2 linked regions of the Flexivirga oryzae genome follow. The protein of the gene in region 2 interacts with the protein of the main gene of each other region in a pairwise test. Links are inferred from orthologs where the notes say so. Each region holds a gene or a part of one and is shown on either strand. Other genes may lie near its edges.

Region 1 (10,941 bases), on a different replicon or contig from region 2:
GTCCCGGTAACAGATTCGACACAGAATTCGTTTCCTTCGGGGTCTGTCAGCACCACGAACTCCGTTGGCTCGCACAGCACGACGAGTTCGCAAAATCCCTGCCACGCAACGAGTCTCGCAACCACGGAACGCAGCAAGCGCGCTGACACCAGCGGAGCCGGTGACAGGAGTCGAACCCGCGACATCTTCATTACAAGTGAAGCGCTCTACCAACTGAGCTACACCGGCGTGTTCGCGAGCTTGCGGCTCGCGAGCGGCCTCATGCTACCGGGGGTTGCGCCCGTCCCACGAATCCGTCCGCCCGTGCGATTGAATGTATGGCGTGACTATGCACGCCGACGACTACCAAGCCCACCGCAAGCGCTACGACTCGATGACCTACCGCCGTTGCGGTGCCAGCGGATTGGACCTGCCGGCCATCTCCCTCGGCCTGTGGCACAACTTCGGTGACGACGTGCCGTTGGACCGACAGCGCGCTATCCTGCGCCGAGCCTTCGACCGTGGCGTGACCCACTTCGACCTGGCGAACAATTACGGCCCGCCGTACGGCTCCGCGGAGCGCAACTTCGGCACGATCTTCACGCAGGACTTCAAGCGCTACCGGGACGAGCTGATCCTGTCGACCAAGGCCGGCTACGACATGTGGCCGGGCCCGTACGGGCAGGGCGGCGGATCGCGCAAGTACCTGCTCGCGTCGCTCGACCAGTCATTACAGCGGATGGGCGTCGACTACGTCGACATCTTCTACAGCCACCGGTTCGATCCGACCACGCCGCTGGCGGAGACCCTTGGCGCGTTGGACACCGCAGTGCGCCAAGGAAAGGCGTTGTATGTCGGGATCTCGTCATACAGCGGCGAGCGCACCCGGGAGGCCGTGAAGATCCTGCGTGAGATGGGCACGCCGCTGCTGATCCACCAGCCGTCGTACTCGATGATCAACCGGTGGGTCGAGGAAGACCTGCTCGATGTCCTCGGGGTGAACGGCGTTGGCTGCATTGCGTTCTCGCCCTTGGCGCAGGGCATGCTGACCGACAAGTACCTCAAAGGTCTGCCGGAGGGTTCGCGAGCGACGCAGGGCAAGTCGCTGGACCCGAAGCTGCTGACCGAGGACACGCTGAAGCACCTGCGGTCGCTCAACCGGATCGCCAAGAAGCGCGGGCAGAGCCTGGCCCAACTGGCGCTCGCGTGGGCCCTCCGCGACAAGCGGGTGACGTCGGTGCTCGTCGGTGCGTCCAGCGTCGAACAACTCGACAACAACCTCGGCGCCCTGGACAACCTTCAGTTCGACGAGGACGAACTCAAGAAGATCGACCGGCACGCCGTCGAGTCGGGCATCAACCTCTGGGCGAAGTCGTCCAACAGCTGACCTCCGTCGCGCTCCGCGGACGCGACTCCAACTTCCGGATTGCTCGCCGATACCTTCGGCCGATGCCCGCCATACCACCGAGTTGATCTGCTGGTTGCGTGGGTAAGCAACGCACAGAGGGCAATTGGCGGCCAGTGGTCGCCATCCTGCTGCTCGCGCCCGTCCTGGGTGACTGCCTGACAGGTGCCACGCCGCCCCTCGACGTGGTCCTGTGGCCGCCCGGTGCCGTGTTGCTGATCGCGCTGTACGGATGCGGTGCCTTGCTCTGCAGGGAGATCGCGTTCCGGCGCGGTCTCGGTCTGCGGGGGCTGTGCCTGCTCGGTGCTGCCTATGCGGTGTTCGAAGAGGCGTTGGTGGACCGGTTCTGGCTCTCGGCGCGGCCGTCCTCGGACGGTGGGCTGGGCCATTACAGCGAGGTGTGGCACACCAATGTGCTGCTCGCGACCAACCTCACCGTCTTCCACGTCGCAGTGAGCATCGTGTCGACGATCGTCCTGGTGGAGCTGCTGTTTCCCGGGCATCGAGAGCGCGCCTATCTCACCCCGCGCGGGGTCGCGGTCACCGTCGGTGTCTTCCTCGTGGTGCCACTGTTGCTGTCGGGACAGTACTCGGTGCAGCCACTCCCGCAGTTGATCTGCGCAGGCGGACTCGTCATCGGGTTGGTGATGCTGGGTGTCCGGTCGCCCGCCCGGCCATCCCTCTGGGAGTCCGACGCGCGACCGGCTCCCGCACGGCGGTGGGTCGCGCCGATCGCGTTCGTCGCGGCCGCGGCAAACATGGTGCTCATGGGTCTGTCCGACACGTCCGTCGTCTGGCCGGTGACGTTCCTGGCCGTTCTCGCCCCGGTTGCCGCAGGCGTGCTGCTGATCCGGGGGAGGGTCAGCGGCCCGGTCTTCGGGAGGGACGGGCTCCGGGTCGTGACCGGGTTCGTCGGCTGGTACTGCCTGCTGGCCGTCGGCGTCGGGCTCGCGGGGCGTCTCGACGTGACCGTCACCGGGATCGGCGTGGCGTGGTTGCTGTGGCGGGTCCGGCGGCGGATCGGGGGCCTCGATCACGGGCTCGCCCCAGGGGGCTCGCCCTACTCGGCCGGCGCAGCGGGCGCGGGCGGCGCTGGCGAGGAGGCATCCAGATCGTGGCGACGGAGGAGCCGCGATCGAAGGTTCAGGGCGACGGGTGGCTCCGAGCGCTAGCGAGGAGGCATCCGGAGTGCGCCGTCGAGACGGATGACCTCACCGTTGAGCATCTGGTTGTCGACGATGTGCGCGACCAGCGAGGCGTATTCCTCCGGCCGGCCCAGTCGTGACGGGTGCGGGACCTGCGCCTCCAACGCCGACTTCACATCGTTCGGCAGACCCGCGAGCATCGGCGTCTCGAAGGTGCCCGGCGCGATCGTCACGACGCGAATGCCCTTGTCGGCCAGGTCTCGAGCGGCCGTCAGGGTGAGTCCGACGATGCCCGCCTTCGAGGAGGCGTATGCCGCCTGGCCGATCTGGCCGTCATACGCCGCGATCGACGCCGTCATCGTGATGACGCCGCGGTCGCCGTCGACCGGCTCGTTGCCGACCATCTTTTCGGCGGCCAACCGCAGCACGTTGAACGTGCCGATCAGGTTGATCTGCACGACCTTGCTGAACGCCTCGAGCGGCAGGACGCCGCGCTTGCTGATGATCCGCCCAGGTGTCGCGACACCCGCACAGTTGGCGACGATCCGCAACGTGCCGAGATTCGCGGCCGCGTCGACCGCGGCCTGGACCTGCTCCTCATCGGTCACGTCAGCCGCGACGAACTGCGCTCTGTCGCCGAGTGACTCGGCAACCTCTGCTCCCTTGGAGGTCGGAAGGTCGAGAAGCACCGCCGAGGCTCCCTCGGCGGACAGCTTGCGCGCGGTGGCCTCGCCGAGGCCGGAGCCGGCGCCGGTGACGAGGGCGACGGTGGTGGAGTCGATCTTCATCGGGTGGAGCCCTTTCGGTTGCTGAGGTTCTGCAGCAGGTGCCGCGATATGACCAGCCGCTGGATCTGGTTGGTGCCTTCGAAGATCTGGGTCACCTTGGCCTCGCGCATGAACCGCTCGGTGGGGAAGTCGGCGGTGTAACCGGCCCCGCCGAGCACCTGCACCGCGTCGGTCGTCACGCGCATCGCAGCGTCGGTGGCGACCAGCTTGGCGACCGCCGCCTGCTTGGAGAAGGGGCGGCCGGCGTCCTTGAGCCGGGCGGCGAGCAGATACGTCGCACGTGCCGACGTGACGGCTGCCTCCATGTCGGCCAGCAGGAACGCCAGTCCCTCGAACTGCGCGATGGGTCTGCCGAACTGCTGGCGCTCCGCGGCGTATGACGCGGCCAGGTCGAGCGCCGACTGCGCGAGCCCGGTTGCCGCCGCCGCGATGCCGAGTCGGCCCGAGTCGAGCGCGGACAGTGCGATCGGCATACCCGAACCGCGGGCACCGATCATCCGGTCGGCGCCGACCGCCACGTTGTCGAAGTGCACCTCGGCGACCGGGTCCCCGGCCAGGCCCATCTTCCGTTCGGGGGAGCCGAAGCTGACGCCGGCCGCGTCGGCCGGCACGACGAAGCACGAGATGCCCTTGCCGCCGGAGTCGTCGGTGCGCGCGAACGTCGTGTAGTAGTCGGCGTGTGACGCGTGCGAGATCCAGCTCTTGGTGCCACTGAGAGCGGCGCTGCCGTCGTCGGCGAGCGTGGCGCGGGTGCGCATCGCGGCGATGTCGGATCCGGCCTCCCGCTCGGACAGGCAGTAACCGCCGAGGGTTTCGCCACCCAGAATGTCAGGGAGCAGCGCCGCGCGTTGCGCATCGGTGCCGAAGCGGTCGATCGGGTATGCCGTCAGCGAGTGCACCGAGACGCCGATGGCGACGCTCATCCAGGCGATCGCGAGTTCCTCGACGACCTGAAGATAGACCTCGTAGGGCTGACCGCCCCCGCCGTACTCCTCGGGATAGGCGAGTGACAACAGCCCGGCGCGCCCCAGGATGCGGAAGACGTCGCGCGGCGGTGTGCCCGTGCGCTCTGCCTCCTCGACTCGCGGGGTCAGTTCGCGTGCGGCGATCTCGCGGGTGAGCTCGATCAGGTCCGCCGCGTCGGCCGTGGGAAGGATGCGTTCGACCGGCATGCAATGGAGCGTAATCCGCGTCACAGTGACGCGACACAGCGGGTTGGAAACAGGAAGTTTTCCGGTCTAAGATAGATCAGACAAGAAAATCTTCTATCAATCGTGAAGGATGTGACTGAAATGAGCGTCTTCCCGAAGGTGGTCGTCGAACAGGCCCACAGCAGTGCCTGGGCCCTGCGCCGCGACACCGCGGCGACGATGAACCCAGCCAACCCGGCGGACTCCTCGCTGGAGAAGGCCGCGGACTCGTTGCGTGCCAAGGGCTTCGACGTCATCGGTCACGAATCCGGCACGCTCGACGCGTCGGCTCTCGACGGTGCTGACGTGCTGGTCATCGACCACCCGTCCGACGCCCAGGCGGAGAAGGTCACCGGTGACCTGCCGCCCGTGCTCGCCACGTCGGAGATCGACACCATCGTCGACTTCGTCGAGCAGGGCGGCGGCCTCGTCGTCCTCGCCGAGTGCGACCAGGACACCTACGGCAACAACGTGCAGGAGCTGCTCGCCCGGTTCGGGTTGCACGTGACCAGCACGACCGTCCACGAATCGCTCGAAGGCGGCCGCCGCTTCCACAACAACGCGACCTGGGTGCTCGCCGAGGTCGAGGGCGGTCTCGGCCAGGGGTTGCTGGCCGGGGTCGACGAGCTGTGCTTCTACCGCGCCGGCATCATCGACATCTCTGGTGCACCCGCCGCGCAGGTGCTCGCCCGGACGAGTGGCACGGCATACCCCGCCCGTGAGCCGCTCGCCGTGGCACTGCCGTACGGCGCCGGCCGCGTGGTCGTGCTGGCCGACTCCGACCTGGTCGGCGACGACTCGATCGACGAGCTGGACCACCGACGCTTCTGGACCAACCTGGTGACCTGGGCGGCCGCGGCCCGCAAGCCCGCCGCGACCGTCACCTCGATCGGTTCGGGTGTCGAGCGCAGCCCCGAGTGGCGCGCGCTCAAGGAGGCCGTCGAGGAACTGCGGCTGATGCAGGTCAAGGACGGCTCGATCCCTTCGACAAGCTCTGGGAGCGCGGAGGGAGATCACGCGCGCGCAGTCGGGGATCACGCACGCGCGGTCGGGGATCACGCACGCGCGGCCGAGCTGGTCGAGCAGATGAAGACCCAGATCGCAGCACTGGCACCGCGATTCCCGCACGATGCCGACTACCTGGCAGAGTTGCCGGTCGACCTGGACAAGTGGGTCGAGTCCGGTTTCGCCAAGCCCGACTTCCTCGACTCGCTGATGAAGTTCCGCCCGGACCTGTGTCGCGAGGACGGCATCGAGCACCTGGTGGTGTTCCCGATGTACACCCAGAACGGCAACCTCGACCGGGTCTTCGAGGCGCTGCTGCTGTCGGTGCAGTGGCCCGACTGGCTGGCGAAGGTCGAGGAGACCTACGACAACAAGATGTTCCTGGCGGTCAACTTCATCGACTTCACGCCCGGCTACGACACCAACTCCGCGGTGCTGTTCCCGGAGACCGTTGCGGTGCGCGAGGTTCCGAAGTTCAGCTGGGGCGCGATCTTCTGCGATCGTGAAGGTGCTCGCTTCCGTCGGGTCGTCTCGGCGGCCGCCGAGCTGCTGTCCCTGCAACTGCCGCCGGACGCCGAGCGGCTGGTCGCCTCGCAGGAGCTGGCGCAGTCGACCTTCGCGATGTGGGACATGATCCACGACCGCACGCACAGTCACGGTGACCTGCCGTTCGACCCGTTCATGATCAAGCAGCGGATGCCGTTCTGGATGTACGCGCTGGAGGAGCTGCGCTGCGACCTCAACACCTTCCGGCAGGCGGTCAAACTGGAGGCCGAAGGCCAGCCGTATGCCCGATCCGTCCAGCTGGCAATCCTTTTCGACCGGCTCTTCCGGTTCCCGATCACCGGCGAGCGGGTGCGTAACTACGACGGACTCGGCGGTCAGCTGATGTTCGCCTACCTGCACAAGTCGGGTGCCCTGAACTGGACCGACAACCGGCTGTCCTTCGACTGGCGCCGGGTCCCCGAGGTGGTCGTGGAGCTGTGCGAGCGCGTCGAAGAGCTCTACCGCAGCGGCATCGATCGCTCGAAGGTCGGTCACTGGATCGCGGCATACGAGTTCGTCAGCGCGTACGTCGCCCCCAGCCCCGCGTCGACCTGGGCCAAGGGTGCACAGGCGTTGCCGCTGGACGGCCCGATCAAGGAACTGGTCAACCTCGTCCAGCCCGACGAGTTCCCGCTCAACGTCTTCTACGAGGCGCTGCGCAAGAAGATGAAGACGGTCATCGAGTCGACCTCGGGCATCACCGCGTCGACTCCCGACGCGGCATGATCGGTCTCGATACGGCCTCGGCTTGCGCCTCGGCCTACTCGACCAGCGCACGCGGCATGATCGGTCTCGATACGGCCTCGGCTTGCGCCTCGGCCTACTCGACCAGCGCAGGCGGCATGATCGGTCTCGATACGGCCTCGGCTTGCGCCTCGGCCTACCCTTCGTTACGTCCGCTCGTTCCTCGCGGACTACTCAGGACAACGCTCGACCAGCGCAGGAGGACTGTCGCGTGAGTGACTTGAGCGGATCGGTTGTCGTCGTCACTGGTGCCGCCGGAGACCAGGGCCGGCCAACGGCCGCGGCATTCGCCGCGGCCGGGGCCACGGTCGTCGCGGCCGGCCGGGACGCCGGCCGGCTGGCCGCTGTGGTGGCACTCGACCCGGAGCACATCGTCCCGTCGGTCGTCGACCTCAATGACGAGCGGGCGACGCAGGAGTGGGCGCAGGGCTTGCTCGCCGAGCACGGCCGCGTCGACGGGCTGATGCACCTGGTCGGTGGCTGGCGCGGCGGCAAGGGCATCGTCGAGAGCGACCTGGCCGACTGGGACTTCCTGCAGGTCAACCTGATCCGCACGTTGCAGCACACGACGAGGGCGTTGCACGACCCGCTCCTGCAGTCACCGCACGGCCGGATCGCGATCGTCTCCTCGACGGGGCTGGCGAGTCCGCGCGCGACCAATGCGGCATACCTGACGGCGAAGGCGGGCGCCGAGATGTGGCTGCTCGCGGTGGCCGACTCGTTCAAGGAGTCCAATGCTGCCGCCACGATCGGCCGCATCATGGCGCTCGTCACCCCGCAGATGCAGGACGAGAAGCCCGACGGTTACAAGAAGTTCACGCCCGTGGCGAAGATCGCCGACTGGCTGGTCGGTCTCTACGACCGGCCCGCCGCGGAGGTCAACGGCCTGATTGAGACGATTACCCGGTGAGTGACTCGGCCAGCTTCCCCTCGCCCCTGCACGACCCGTCGGTCCGTGGCTTCGCCAGCGACAACTACTCCGGGGTGCACCCGGAGGTGCTGGCGGCAATCGTGCGCGCCAACGGCGGCCATCAGGTGTCGTACGGCGAGGACGTCTACACCGAGCACCTGCAAGAGGTCTTCGCCGCACACTTCGGCGACGGCGTGCAGGCGTTCCCGGTGTTCAACGGCACCGGCGCGAACGTCGTGTCGTTGCAGTCGGTCACCGAGCGCTGGGACGCCGTCATCTGCACCAGCACGGCGCACATCCACGTCGATGAGTGTGCGGCGCCGGAGCGCATGGGCGGTTTGAAGCTGCTCACGGTCGCGACCCCGGACGGCAAGCTGACGCCGGAACTCATCGCGACCGTGCCGCTCGGCCGGGGCGACGAACACCACGCGCAGCCGCGGGTCGTGTCGATCACCCAGACCACCGAACTCGGCACGGCATACACGGTCGAGGAGATCCGGGCCATCGCCGAGCACGTCCACGCACACGACATGGTGCTGCACGTGGACGGTTCGCGGTTGTCGAATGCCGCTGCCACACTTGGGGTTTCGTTCCGCGAGATGATCACCGACACCGGCGTGGACATCGTCTCGTTCGGCGGCACCAAGAACGGCCTGCTCGGCGGCGAAGCGGTGCTGGTGCTGAACACCACAGCAGTGCCCGCGATGAAGATGAAGTTCCTGCGCAAGCAGTCCATGCAGCTGGCTTCGAAGATGCGCTTCATCTCCGCGCAGTTGATCGCGCTGCTGACCGACGATCTGTACCTGCGCAACGCCGGCCATGCCAACGCGATGGCCAGGCGGCTCGTCGAGGGTGTCCGCGACCTGCCGGGCCTGACGATCCCGTTGCCGGTGCAGGCCAACGGTGTCTTCCCGATCCTGCCGTCTGAGGTGTCCGAGCGGTTGATGGAGAAGTTCCGCTTCTACTTCTGGGACGAGTCGGCCGGCCAGGTGCGCTGGATGTGCTCCTTCGACACCACCGAGGCCGATGTCGATGCGTTCATCGCCGCCATCCGCGCCGAGCTGGCCGCCTGACGCTGACGCCATACCCCTCTCACCGACAGGCCCACCTACGACCCAGAGGCCCAGTAATACCGTCGCGAAACGCCTCTGAACGGGGGTATTTGTGGGCCTGTCGGTCGTTTGTGGGCCTGTCGGCGGGGTTCGGGGGTGGTCAGGGGAGGGACCAGTCGATCGGGTCGGCGCCCTGGTCGGCCAGCAGCTGGTTCACCTTGCTGAACGGGCGCGAGCCGAAGAAGCCGCGGTATGCCGACAGCGGCGACGGGTGCGCGCTGGTGAGGTAGGGGACCTGCCCCAGGTGCGGCACCAGTCCCCGGGCGTCGTTACCCCAGAGGATCGCGGCCAGCGGTCCACCACCGGCGACCAGGCCGGTGATGGCGGCCGCCGTCACGTGCTCCCAGCCCTTGCCGTGGTGACTCTTCGGCGCGGAGGGCCGCACGGTGAGCACCCTGTTGAGCAACAGCACGCCACGGTCCGCCCAAGGCGACAGGTCGCCGTTGGTCGGCGGCGGGCAGCCGATGTCGTTCACGAGCTCCTGATAGATGTTGCGCAGGCTCGCCGGAAGGGGAGTGACATCGGGCGCCACGGCGAAGGACAGCCCGATCGGGTGCCCCGGCGTCGGGTAGGGGTCCTGGCCGACGATCAGCACCCGCACGTCGTCCAGCGGGCGCTCGAACGCCCGCAGCACCTTGTCACCGCTGGGCAGATAGCCGCGCCCCGCAGCGATTTCCGCGCGCAGGAACTCCCCACACTCGGTGACTTTGTCGGCGACCGGTTCGAGCACCGGCAGCCAGGAGGGATGCACGAGTTCAGCGAGGGGACGGACCGCCATACCGCTCAACCTAACGAAGCGGATGCAGTCCGCGAAGTGGAGGAGCAGAACTTCGCGGGGGTATCTAGACTCGGCGGGTGCACCGTTACACCGAGGAGACCGAGCAGCTCGGCCACGCCATCCTGAAGTACGCCGCAGATCGTCTGAAGCTCGACCCCGTGCCGCTGGACTTCAGCCGAACCGTCGAGGAGCTGGATGCCGTTGCGGGCGGGGCGATCTCGCCGAAGGGTATCGGCGGCCAAGCGGCGCTGCGACTCTTCGAGGACGAGCTCGCGCTGGCGTGCCTGTCCATCGACCACCCGCGCTACTTGTCGTTCATCCCGTGCGCACCCACCCGCGAGGCGGCGATGTTCGACCTCGTGGTCGGCGCGTCCTCCATCTACGCCGGTTCCTGGCTCGAGGGCGCCGGTGCGGTGTATGCCGAGAACCAGGCGCTGCGCTGGATCGCCGACCTCGCCGGCCTGCCGGAGGGCGCCGGCGGCGGATTCGTGCAGGGCGGCACCATCGGGAACCTCTCGGCACTGGTGGCCGCGCGGGTGACCGCGCGCGCGAACGCGGCGCGGACACGTAACGGCACCAGGCCGTTTCGCGTCGCCGCCACCGAGGGTTCGCATTCGTCCATCGCGTCGGCCTGCGAGGTCATGGATGCCGAACTCGTCGCCGTGCCGGTCGACGATCGGCTGCGGCTCACCGGCGACGCGCTGCGGGCGGCACTGCTGCGGGAGGGGCCGGAGACCTTCTTCGCGGTCGTCGCGACCGCCGGCACCACGAACCTCGGCGTCATCGACGACCTGGAGTCGGTGGCCGCGGTGTGCCGGGAGTTCGGGATCTGGTTCCACGTCGACGGCGCGTATGGCGGGGCCGGTCTCGCAGCACCCAGCGTGCGCGACCGCTACAAGGGCGTCGAGCAGTGCGACTCGTTCATCGTCGACCCGCACAAGTGGCTCTTCGCGCCGTTCGACTGCTGCGCCCTGCTCTACCGCGAGCCCGCGCTGGCACGTGCCGCGCACACGCAGCACGCGTCATACCTCGACGTCCTGAACGAGGCACCCGACTGGAACCCGACCGACTACTCGGTCGGGCTGACCCGCCGGGCGCGCGGCCTGCCCTTCTGGTTCTCCTTGGTGGCCAACGGCACCGACGCCTACACCGAGGCGATCGAGCACACCCTGGACATCGCACGGTTCGCCGCGGAACAGATCAACGCCCGGCCCGAGTTCGAACTGGTCCGGGAGCCGGACCTGTCCGTCGTCGCGTTCCGGCGGCTTGGCTGGACGCCGGCCGACTACCAGACGTGGTCCGACGGACTGCTGGAACGGCAGGAGGGCTTCGTGGTGCC
Region 2 (10,971 bases):
GGTGAGCTTTGTTCTCGGCCAACCCGGGCCTCGCGAGAAGCGGTTGGTTGGTTCACCCAGCCCGCAGCGGTGGGTCAAGGGCGCAGCCAACCCGGTCAAGGTTGTTCCCACCGCTGACGACTCCTCTGATGCGGGCGAGGTGCGGCAGGTACGTCTCCAGGGGTGGACATTGCGGGTGTACCCGGACAACAGCGTCCGACTCAACGCCCCCGCTGCAGGTGGGCGGCTCATGGTGGATTCTGTCCTTCCGGGCCCCGGCGGCGGCAGTCTCGGCGCGCGCCTGGTGGCTGCTTCGGTTGACTGAGTCGGCGATGCCACTCCCCGCTCTAACCGCACGACGTCAGCTACCCTGGCAGACGGACGACGAATGACTCCGCGATTGACGCTACCGCTCGGCGACCGTCGCCGCGGAGTGCACCGCGATCAGGTCGACATACGCGGACGCATTGCCCAGGAAGCCGGCGCGCTGCTCCGCGCTCAGCTCACGACGGACCTTCCCGGGCACCCCGGCAACCAGCGAACCCTCGGGGATCTGCGCACCCTCGGGCACCACAGTCCCCGCCGCAATGAGCGAATGCGCGCCGATCACAGCACCATTCAGCACCCTGGCACCCATACCGACCAGCGTCGCGTCACCAATCGTGCAGCCGTGCAGGGTCGCATTGTGCCCGACCGAGACGTTCTCCCCGATCCGCAGCGGGAAGTCCGGGTCCGCGTGCAAGACACAGTTGTCCTGGATATTGGACCGCGCACCCAGCTCGATGACCTCCAGGTCAGCGCGCAGCACCGCGCCATACCAAATGCCCACCTCAGGACCCAGACGCACCGAGCCGATGACGGTTGCACTCGGCGCGATCCACGCCGCTTCGTCGATCGACGGGATCCGGCCGGGTAGTTCGATCACAGTCACCCTGTGACGCTACCCCTGCAGTCCGGATCACGCCGACGGATTCGGCAGTAGCATGGTCAGTGCGGGTCCGGCGACGTCGGACCGAAGAGCCGACAGCAAGGATGAGAGTCGGTCACCCTGGAAGGCGTTACGCCACAAGAGCGGTTTCCTATTTAACGCGTCGGGCCCGCCTCAAGCGTTCGTGGCATCTGGGGTGTTTGTGAGAGCCTGCTGGGCTGCGTTGGACAGGCCGACGCGCAGGAGGATCTGCCATGTCGGCACCAGTCCGAGCCGCGAATACTAAGGTGCCCGTGTGATCACTGGGGACCTGAAGAGCAAAGTCGACCGCATCTGGGACGCGTTCTGGTCCGGCGGCATCAGCAACCCGCTCGAGGTCATCGAGCAGATCACCTACCTGGTCTTCCTGCGCCGCCTCGACGAGCTGCAGACGATCGCGGAGAAGAAGGCGCGCATCACGGGCGGCCCGGTGGAGGACCCGAAGTTCCTGCCCGGCCAGTCGCGTCTGCGGTGGAGCAACTTCAAGAACCTCGAACCCCAGGTGATGTTCAAGACGGTCCGCGACGAGGTCTTCCCCTTCCTGCAGAGGTATGGCGAGCAGGTCGGCGGCGACCAGTCGACGTACTCCGAGCACATGAAGGATGCTCGCTTCACCATCCCGACACCGGCGCTGCTCTCCAAGGTCGTCGACCTGCTGGACGAGATCCCGATGGAGCGCCGGGACACCAACGGCGATCTGTACGAATACATGCTGTCCAAGATCGCGAGCGCCGGGCAGAACGGCCAGTTCCGCACGCCGCGGCACATCATCCAGCTGATGGTCGACATGACGGCGCCGCAGCCGCTCGACGAGATCTGCGACCCGGCGTGCGGCACGGCCGGGTTCCTGGTCGCGGCGAGCGAGTACATCCGCGAGCATCACCCGGAAGCCCTCACCGACGCCACGCAACGGAAACACTTCCACCACAACATGTTCCACGGCTACGACTTCGACAACGTCATGCTGCGCATCGGGTCGATGAACATGTTGCTGCACGGCATCGAGGCGCCCGACATCCGCTACCGCGACTCTCTGTCCGAGGGAGCCAGCGAGGACACCGAGAAGTACACGCTGATCCTCGCCAATCCCCCGTTCGCCGGCTCGCTGGACTACGAGTCGACTTCGAAGGACCTGCAGCGGGTGGTCAAGACGAAGAAGACCGAGCTGCTCTTCCTCGCCCTCTTCCTCAAGCTGCTCAAGCCCGGCGGCCGCGCAGCGGTCATCGTGCCGGACGGAGTGCTCTTCGGGTCGTCGAAGGCACACAAGGAGCTGCGGCGGACTCTGGTCGAGGACCAGAAGCTCGATGCTGTCGTGAAGCTGCCCTCCGGGGTCTTCAAGCCGTATGCCGGAGTCTCCACCGCCATCCTCTTCTTCACCAAGACCAACTCCGGCGGAACCGATGACGTCTGGTTCTACGACGTCCGTGCTGACGGGTATTCCCTTGATGACAAACGGAATCCGATCGAAGCCAACGACCTCCTCGACGTACTGACTCGCTGGCAGAATCGTCCTGCCGAGCACGACCGCACCCGCGCCGATCAGTCCTTCCTCGTCCCCAAGGCCGACATCGTCGCCCAGGGCTACGACCTGTCGATCAACCGTTACAAAGAGATCGAGTATGACGAGGTCGAGCACCGCGCCCCGCTCGACATCATCGCCGACATCGAGCAACTCGACGAGGAGATCGCCAAGGGCCTGGCGGAGCTGCGGGCGATGCTGTCGTGAGGACCGCAGCACTCGCGGAGCTCTGCCAGATCAATGTGGGAAGGACACCGGCCCGAGCCAATCCATTGTTCTGGGGCACTGGCCACCGGTGGCTGTCTATTGCGGACATGAATCAGGGTCTGGCGATCTCAAAGACAAAGGAGCAGATCACTGACGCCGGCGCACGGCTCGGCAAGGTTGTCCCGCCCGGCACCGTGCTCCTCTCGTTCAAGCTCAGCATCGGCAAGGTCGGGATTGCCGAAGTGCCGCTCTATACAAACGAAGCGATCGCGGCCCTCCCCATCAAGAACGACCGCGTCTTGGACGCGAGATATCTCATGCGATCACTTCAAGCCATGGACCTGGCTGGCGGCTCCAACCGAGCGGCGATGGGTGCAACCCTCAACAAGAAATCGCTCGCGGCAGTTCAGATTTCTCTTCCAAGCTTGCCAGAGCAGCGCCGCATCGCCGCGATCCTCGATCGCACCGACGCCCTCCGCACCAAGCGCCGCCAAGTCCTCGCCCACCTCGACTCCCTGACCCAGTCGATCTTCCACAACACGTTCGGGCATGCCAGCGAATGGCCAACACAGCGCCTGGACTCACTCGTTGCCGATGGCGACCGAATAAACTACGGCGTCGTCCAACCCGGTGACGATACGCCGGGTGGCGTACCCCTAATACGAGTTTCCGACCTTGCCGCAGGAACGGTTAACAGGGCCAATCTGAAGCGGATCGCACCCGGCATAGAGAACTCATACGCGCGCTCTCGACTCCGCGGCAACGAGATCCTCGTCAGCAGCGTAGGCAGCATCGGAGTGATCGGGCTCGCGGGACCGGATGACGTCGGCAGCAATATCGCACGGGCGATAACCCGGGTGCCGATCAGCGACTCGACGCTACGGACATACATTGCGTGCTACCTACGCACAGCCACGCCACAGCGCTACTTCGTCTCCGAACTACGCACCGTCGCTCAACCGACGCTAAATGTTGGGCAGCTGGCGGCGACCAGTGTCCCCGTTCCACCGCGAGACTTACAAGCACGGTTCGGGGATCGGCTTCGTGAGGTGCAAGCAGCTGCAGCACTCGTCGCTCACGCCTCCCAGAGGGACGACGAACTCTTCGCCTCCCTCCAGTCCCGCGCCTTCCGAGGAGAGCTGTGATGCCGGTACCCACCTGGGAGCAGTACATGCTGCCATCGCTGCAGTACCTATCCGACGGCGAAATTCACCGCACACGCGAAATCGTCGTCGCTGCTGGCGACATACTCGGCCTGACCGATGAGGAGCGACGCATCGTCATACCCTCGGGCCAGGAACATTGGGTCAACAGGGGCAACTGGGCGCTGTCCTACCTTGCCCGAGCCGGGGCGACGGAGCGTCCGTCGCGTGGTCGTCATCAGATCACCGACGTCGGTCGGAAGTTGCTGGCAGAGCACCCGGATGGCATCACGGAGCGAGATCTTCGTGCGCTGTCCGGCATCGCGAACGCTCCCAACACCTTCAAAGCATTCCCAACCGCCACGGAGACCACCGCCTCGACCGAGGGCGTGGTCGACACGGCCCTCGATCCGGAGGAGCAGATCGCCTCGGGCGTCGCGCGCATCCACGCCGACGTTGCGGACCAACTTCTCACCCGCATCCTGGCCCAGGAGCCCGTCTTCTTCGAGCAAGCCGTCCTCGACCTGCTGATGGCCATGGGCTACGGCGGCGCCGACGGATCCGCAACGCGCACACAACTTTCGGGTGATGGCGGCATCGACGGCATCATCGACCAGGACGCGCTTGGGTTGAGCCGCATCTACGTGCAGGCCAAGAGGTACGCGCCCGACAACCAGGTGGGGCGACCCGCCATACAAGGGTTCGCGGGTGCACTGGCCGGCAACCAAGCTCACCAAGGCGTCTTCATCACGACGAGCCGCTTCAGCCGCGAGGCGACCGCGTTCGCCGAGCAGGTGCCGACCCGCATCGTACTGATCGACGGCGACCGCCTCACCCGGCTGATGATCCGCTACGGCGTCGGCGTCCAGGTGAAGCAGACGATCCAGCTCGTGGAGATCGACGAGGACTTCTTCGAGTGACGGTGCGCCGACGGCGCGGAGGAATGTCGGTGCAGGGTGGCAACCTTGCAACATGGGTGAGGGGAAATCTAGTCAACGGCGGGGTCTGAGCCGCACGAACCGAGCCGAACCGGCCATGGCGCTCGATCTGGTCGAGCGTGTCTCCGCCCTGATCGACGAAGCGCGGGAGTCGATCGCGTCATACGCCAACGCGACGCTCACAATGACGTACTGGCAGGTCGGCACGATGATCGAGTCGGAGATCCTGGGCGGCGAGAGAGCAGATTACGGATCCGAGATTCTTTCGACACTGTCGAAAGAATTGACCGAACGCTTCGGCCGAGGTTTCGCGTTGCCCAACTTGAGCCGGATGCGCAAGTTCTCGCGCCAGTTCCCCGATCCGGCGATTGTTGCGACGCTGTCGAAACGATTGAGCTGGTCACACTTCGTAGTCCTCCTACCACTCAGATCAGACTCCGCTCGCAACTTCTATGCTGACCACGCCGCCGCTGACCGGCTCACAGTGAGGGAGCTCCAACGCGCGATTGGCCGCAAGGCATACGAGCGGCGCGAGATCGCCGACTCGCAGGTTGGGCCGGGGTCGATGGTTCCGGCCGACACGTTCAGCGACCCGTACCTCCTCGACTTCCTCGGGCTCCACAACGGTTACCTGGAAGCTGACCTCGAAGCGGCGATCTTGCGGGACTTGGAGGCGTTCCTGCTCGAGGTGGGGTCTGGCTTCACCTTCGTCGAGCGTCAGAAGCGCATGGTCATCGACGGCGATGACTTCCATCTTGACCTGCTGCTCTACCATCGGCGACTACAGCGGCTCGTGGCAGTTGAGCTGAAGTTGGGCAAGTTCGACGTACGCCACGAGGGCCAGATGAGGCTCTACCTGAAGTGGCTGGATCGCTACGAGCGTCAGAAGGGCGAGGAGGCACCCGTCGGGCTGATCCTGTGCACCGAAGCCAGCCGTGAGCAGGTCGAACTCCTGGAGATGCACAAGGACGGCATCGTTGTCGCCGAATACTGGACCGACCTGCCGCCGAAGCAGGAGCTCGAGGCCCGACTGCGGGTCATGCTCCGCAACGCACGGGAGCGGCTTGCGCGACGTCGGCTGCCCGGGTCGACAGACGGCGAATGATCTCCAGGGTTGACACCACCGACCAACAATGGTCGCCGCGATGTGCGCACCGATGAGTTCGACGTAGGTAGACACGTTGACGAGCGGCGCGTTGCTCGTCCGTCGTCGTCCACCGCGGGGAGCCCCTGGCCCCGGTATTTCGGCCATGCTCACGCGCCGGGCAAAGCGCGGAACGGACGCTCGACCAGACCCAGTCTGCTGAGCTCGACCTTCGTCAACTTCGTGCAACGCTGCGGCTTCCTCTCGCTCGACCCGGTAGGTTCGAGGACGTCAGCATCGGAAGGGGGCCGGATCATGAGCAATTTCGATTTCATCAAGACCAGCCTGCCGACCGTGCACGCCGACTGCGTGCGGGCGGAGTCCTACCTGTCGAGCGACCATGCCGCCGCGTGCTTCTACAGCCGCCGGGCCGTCGAGCAGCTTGTCGGGCACTTGTATGACGTGCTCGGCCTCCCTGTCCCTTACCGCGACGACCTCGCCGCGCGGATCAACGACTCGGGCTTCAAGGCGAAGGTCGGGGTCCGGATCACGCAGAAGCTCAACCTGATTCGCAAGGTCGGCAACACCGCGGCGCACGAGGGCAAGCCGATCGCGCCCGCAGTCGCGCTGCAGGTGCTGCGGGAGCTGTTCCATGTCGTCGTGTTTGCGGCATACAGCTATTCGACCGACCCGCAGGGTGTCCCGACCGGCAAACAGTTCGACCCGTCACTCGCAGCCAAGCTGGCGCCACTGTCGCGTGACGAGCTTGTCAAGCTCGCCGCGAAGTTCAAAGCACAGGATGAAGCCCACGCGAAGGCACTGGCCGAGCGCGACGACCTGGCGGCTGCGAAGGACGCCGAGATCGCCGAGCTCAAGCAACAGATCGCCGCGGCACAGGCGACCAACACCGCGCCGGATGACCACGACTACAGCGAGGCCGAGACCCGTCGGCTGATCATCGATGTGCTGCTGGCAGAGGCGGGTTGGCCACTGGATCAGGAGCGTGACCGGGAGTACCCGGTGACGGGCATGCCTAACGGCGGCGGAGACGGGTTCGTCGACTACGTGCTGTGGGGCGCGGACGGGCTGCCTCTCGCGGTCGTCGAGGCCAAGCGGACCACCAAGAGCCCACAAGTCGGGCAACAGCAGGCCACGTTGTATGCCGACTGCCTCGAGGCCGAATTCGGCCGCCGCCCAGTGATTTTCTACAGCAACGGCTACCAGCACTGGATCTGGGACGACGCCGCGTTCCCCGGCTCGGGGTACCCACCGCGGGAGATCCAGGGTTTCTACACCCGCGACGAGCTGGAGCTGATGATCCAGCGCCGGCAGACCCGGCTGCCGCTGGCCGGAGCACCGGTCGACGCGAGCATCGTCGAGCGCTACTACCAGACCCGCGCGATCAAGGCCATCGACGCAGCCTTCGACAAGCGGGAGCGGGAAGCGTTGCTGGTCATGGCAACCGGGGCCGGCAAGACCCGCACGGTGATCGCGCTCGTCGACCAGTTGATGAAGGCCGGCTGGGTCAAACGCGTGCTGTTCCTGGCCGACCGGACAGCGCTGGTGAAGCAGGCGGTCAACGCGTTCAAGACGCACCTGCCGAGCGTCACCACCGTCAACCTGGTCACCGAGCGGAATGCCGACGGCCGGGTCTACGCCTCGACATACCCGACGATCTTGAACCTCATCAACGAAATTGACGACGGCAGCCGCCGCTTCGGGCCCGGCTATTTCGACCTGATCATCATCGACGAGGCGCACCGGTCGGTGTATCAGAAGTACGGCGCGATCTTCGACTGGTTCGACGCCTACCTGGTCGGGCTGACCGCGACGCCGAAGGACGAGGTCGACCACAACACCTACCGGCTCTTCCACCTGGAGGACGGCGTCCCGACCGACGCCTACGGCCTGGACGAGGCGGTGGCCGACGGCTTCCTGGTGCCGCCGTTCGGGGTCTCGGTCGGCACCAAGTTCTTACGGCAGGGCATCCGGTATGACGACCTGACCGACGCGGAGAAGGACGAGTGGGACGCGCTCGACTGGGGTGAGGACGGCCCGCCGGCCGCGGTCGATCCCGAAGAGCTCAACCGGTTCCTCTTCAACGAGGACACCGTGGACAGGGTGATCTCCACGCTGATGACGGAGGGTTACAAGGTGGCCGGCGGCGACCGGCTCGGCAAGACGATCATTTTCGCCAAGAGCCAGGCGCATGCCGAGTTCATCGCGGAGCGCTTCAATGTCGCCTACCCGGAGTATGGCGGGCAGTTCGCCCGGGTCATCACCCACCAGATCACCTACGCACAGAGCCTGATCGACGACTTCTCGCAGGCCGACAAGGCGCCGCACATCGCGATCAGTGTGGACATGCTCGACACCGGCATCGACGTGCCCGAAGTCGTGAACCTGGTCTTCTTCAAGCTGGTGCGGTCCAAGTCGAAGTTCTGGCAGATGATCGGTCGCGGGACGCGGTTGTGCCCGGGCATTTTCGGGCCGGGCGAGGACAAGAAGGACTTCTTCGTCTTTGACTTCTGCGGCAACCTGGACTACTTCAGCCAGGACCTGCCTGGGTCGGAGGGTTCGCTCCAGAAGTCGCTCACCCAAAGGCTTTTCGAGTCGCGGCTCGGTTTGGTGGTGGCGCTGGATCACGCGTCTGCGTCGTCGGACCTGCGGCGGACGACGGCCGACTGGCTGCAGGAGTTCGTCGCGGGGATGAACCTGGACAACGTGCTGGTGCGGGCGCAGCGGCAGCAGGTGGAGAAGTGGTCGTCGCGGGCCCGGTGGGACGCGGTGTCGAACGACGATGCGGCTGAAATCCTGTCGCACCTGGCCGGATTGCCGTCGACCGTGCGGGACCCGGACGAGGAGGCGAAGCGCTTCGACCTGCTGGTGCTGCGCCGTCAGCTGGCGCAGCTGGAGGGCGATGCCGTTGCCGCAGAACGGATCCGGGAGACCGTGCAGGCGATCGCGGCGGCGCTGCTGCCGAAGAAGACGATCCCGTCGGTCGCGGCTCAGTTGGAGTTGCTCGACGAAGTCGCCGGGGACGAGTGGTGGGTCGACGTCACCTTGCCGATGCTCGAGGTGATGCGGCTGCGGTTGCGCGGACTGGTGCGGTTCGTCGAGAAGACCCGGCAGAACCCGGTCTACACCGACTTCGAGGACACGCTCGACGACGCATCGATCGTGGAGTTGCCGCAGGCGACGGGCGGGATGAACTGGGAGCGCTTCCGCGCGAAGGCCCAGGCGTATCTGAAGGCACACGAGGACCACGTCGCCCTGCAACGACTGCGGCGCAACAAGCAGCTGACGGCCGAGGACCTGGACTCGCTGGCGAAGATGCTGGTGGAGGCCGGCGGCGATCAACCGGTCGATCTGGAGTGGGTCACCGAACGGGCCGGCGAACTCGGCCCATTCATCCGCTCCCTCGTCGGCCTCGACCGCAGCGCCGCCAACGAGGCCTTCGCCGCGTTCCTGGACGACACGAGGTTTTCCGTGGACCAGATCCGCTTCGTGTCACTGATCGTGGACGAGCTCACCGCCAACGGGATCATGGAACCTGCGCGCCTTTACGAGTCGCCATACACCGACCACGGCACCGTCGACTTCATCTTCCCGAGTGATTACGAAGGCATCGTCGAGATCCTGCGGGACGTGAACGCGCACGCGTCGCCAGGTGGCGCAGCGTGACAGCCGACGACAGAGCGCGCCACGTGCTGCAAGCCGATTTTGTCTCCTCCGGCCCAGAGGAGACAAAGACCCCCAAATGCGTGTGTCAACTGCAGACAGACAGCTCGATGGGCAATCGTGAAACTCACGGGTCATAGGCGAACGAATCCTCAGCTATCCTGAGTTACTCGCTCGGATAAAGCCCTGCAATCCATGTTCCCTGTCAGGTCGCAGAACACGGATTCCTTGACGATCAACAATCGCGCACAAAAATGGATCTGTCGAAACGACCTTCGCGTTCATCACCGAGGGCACTTGAGGGCTTGGCTTCCCGTGCATGATTATATCTTCCCAAGTCCGAGGACTCTCCCGGCGCAAGGACGCAATACCCGTAGCGATAGCGCCGTGCATCGCGGCACGAGCCCGACCCGCATCCTTTTCCCCTACCTTGGACCAAATCTCTTCGCATGAGCACTCGAACTGGTGCGTTGCAGCCATAAAACGGCCCCAAGACGTTTCATTATCGACGAACTGTCCTTGGAGAAGCGGGTAGGCTACCTGCTCGGCCTCGAACTGCCTGAGCAAAATGGCGTCAACACCATCCCTATTCGACACCGTGTCGGCGTCCTGCCATAGGGCCCGACTTCGGTCCGCCAGCCGCTCGCTCCTGCTGTAAACCTCCCGCGGTGCCAACATCGCGAGTAGGTCGTTAATGACAGCGACATCGTCGTCAGACCAGTCATATGTTCTCATCGCGATCCTCCCGTGACCGTAGCGATAAGTCGGGGATCCAGCGGCTAGGACAAAGGCATACCTCGGACTGACCGGGACCAAAACCGTACCCGGACCGTACCCAGGAAGCCAGAGCATCCCTAGGTCGTTCGTGGTCCATTCTGTAGCCGCTCCCGCTCTAGCAATCGACCACCGAGAGCGGGTCATGACTCTGTCGATGAGGCTGCCAGTGAGACCGTACCGAAAGATCCGTGCATCGTCCGTGTCGTCCACCTTTAGGTCGAACGTCTCGTGCAGAGTCAATTTTGGATGGCGTGCGAGTAGGTGTCCAACGTATGGACTTGCTGTCAGAACGAACCAAGCGGTCGGAGCCCACCCACAATTCGACGTGGCCGCGACGCCCGCCAGCAAGTCGTCAATTCTCCACTCGGCACTCTGCCATAAACCGTCCAAGTCGACCCCACCAACTCCAGGGTGACCATAGACGTGGTGCGCCCGCGGGTCGATGCCAGCCCGCTCCGCGCGCAGCCTGAGCGTCAAGTCAACGCCTCGACGTGCCACGAACACGTGGCGCGATCGGCGAGGTCCGGATGTATCCGCCGAGAAGGTTCCGATTAGGGAGGCCGGAAAGTAGTGCTGGGCCCCACGGTCCGCTGTCACATCACTATTCTATGCGCTCGATCCCGGGACGCACATTGATATACGTATTAGGTGGCGGCGACTCGGATTCGGTTCTTCTA

What was found.
Region 1: the proteins of FHU39_RS18520 (region 2) and FHU39_RS13430 interact in binary tests that used the Escherichia coli proteins (3 or more experiments, as listed by UniProt). The link is inferred for Flexivirga oryzae from one-to-one orthologs.

Annotation. Positions count from the first base shown.
Region 1 is NZ_JACHVQ010000002.1:86,739-97,679, reverse strand. Bases 7,764-10,652 are described here. They hold FHU39_RS13430 (uracil-DNA glycosylase), read right to left. Parts: upstream 9,603-10,652; coding sequence 8,925-9,602; downstream 7,764-8,924. Other genes in these bases: FHU39_RS13425 (aminotransferase class V-fold PLP-dependent enzyme), read left to right, coding at 9,680-10,652; FHU39_RS13435 (beta-eliminating lyase-related protein), read left to right, coding at 7,764-8,785. Also shown: mgrA (L-glyceraldehyde 3-phosphate reductase), read left to right, coding at 329-1,366; FHU39_RS13460 (hypothetical protein), read left to right, coding at 1,465-2,556; FHU39_RS13455 (SDR family NAD(P)-dependent oxidoreductase), read right to left, coding at 2,553-3,317; FHU39_RS13450 (acyl-CoA dehydrogenase family protein), read right to left, coding at 3,314-4,489; FHU39_RS13445 (DUF6421 family protein), read left to right, coding at 4,610-6,784; FHU39_RS13440 (SDR family NAD(P)-dependent oxidoreductase), read left to right, coding at 7,014-7,712; more of FHU39_RS13435, read left to right, coding at 7,709-7,763; more of FHU39_RS13425, read left to right, coding at 10,653-10,941. UniProt on the Escherichia coli protein: Excises uracil residues from the DNA which can arise as a result of misincorporation of dUMP residues by DNA polymerase or due to deamination of cytosine.
Region 2 is NZ_JACHVQ010000003.1:331,735-342,705, reverse strand. The notes cover bases 519-3,437. They hold FHU39_RS18520 (N-6 DNA methylase), read left to right. Parts: upstream 519-1,202; coding sequence 1,203-2,672; downstream 2,673-3,437. Other genes in these bases: FHU39_RS25080 (restriction endonuclease subunit S), read left to right, coding at 2,669-3,437; FHU39_RS18525 (gamma carbonic anhydrase family protein), read right to left, coding at 519-910. Also shown: FHU39_RS18530 (hypothetical protein), read left to right, coding at 1-304; more of FHU39_RS18525, read right to left, coding at 386-518; more of FHU39_RS25080, read left to right, coding at 3,438-3,817; FHU39_RS18510 (restriction endonuclease), read left to right, coding at 3,817-4,734; FHU39_RS18505 (PDDEXK nuclease domain-containing protein), read left to right, coding at 4,787-5,857; FHU39_RS18500 (DEAD/DEAH box helicase family protein), read left to right, coding at 6,152-9,520. UniProt on the Escherichia coli protein: The subtype gamma methyltransferase (M) subunit of a type I restriction enzyme. The M and S subunits together form a methyltransferase (MTase) that methylates A-2 on the top and A-3 on the bottom strand of the sequence 5'-AACN(6)GTGC-3'.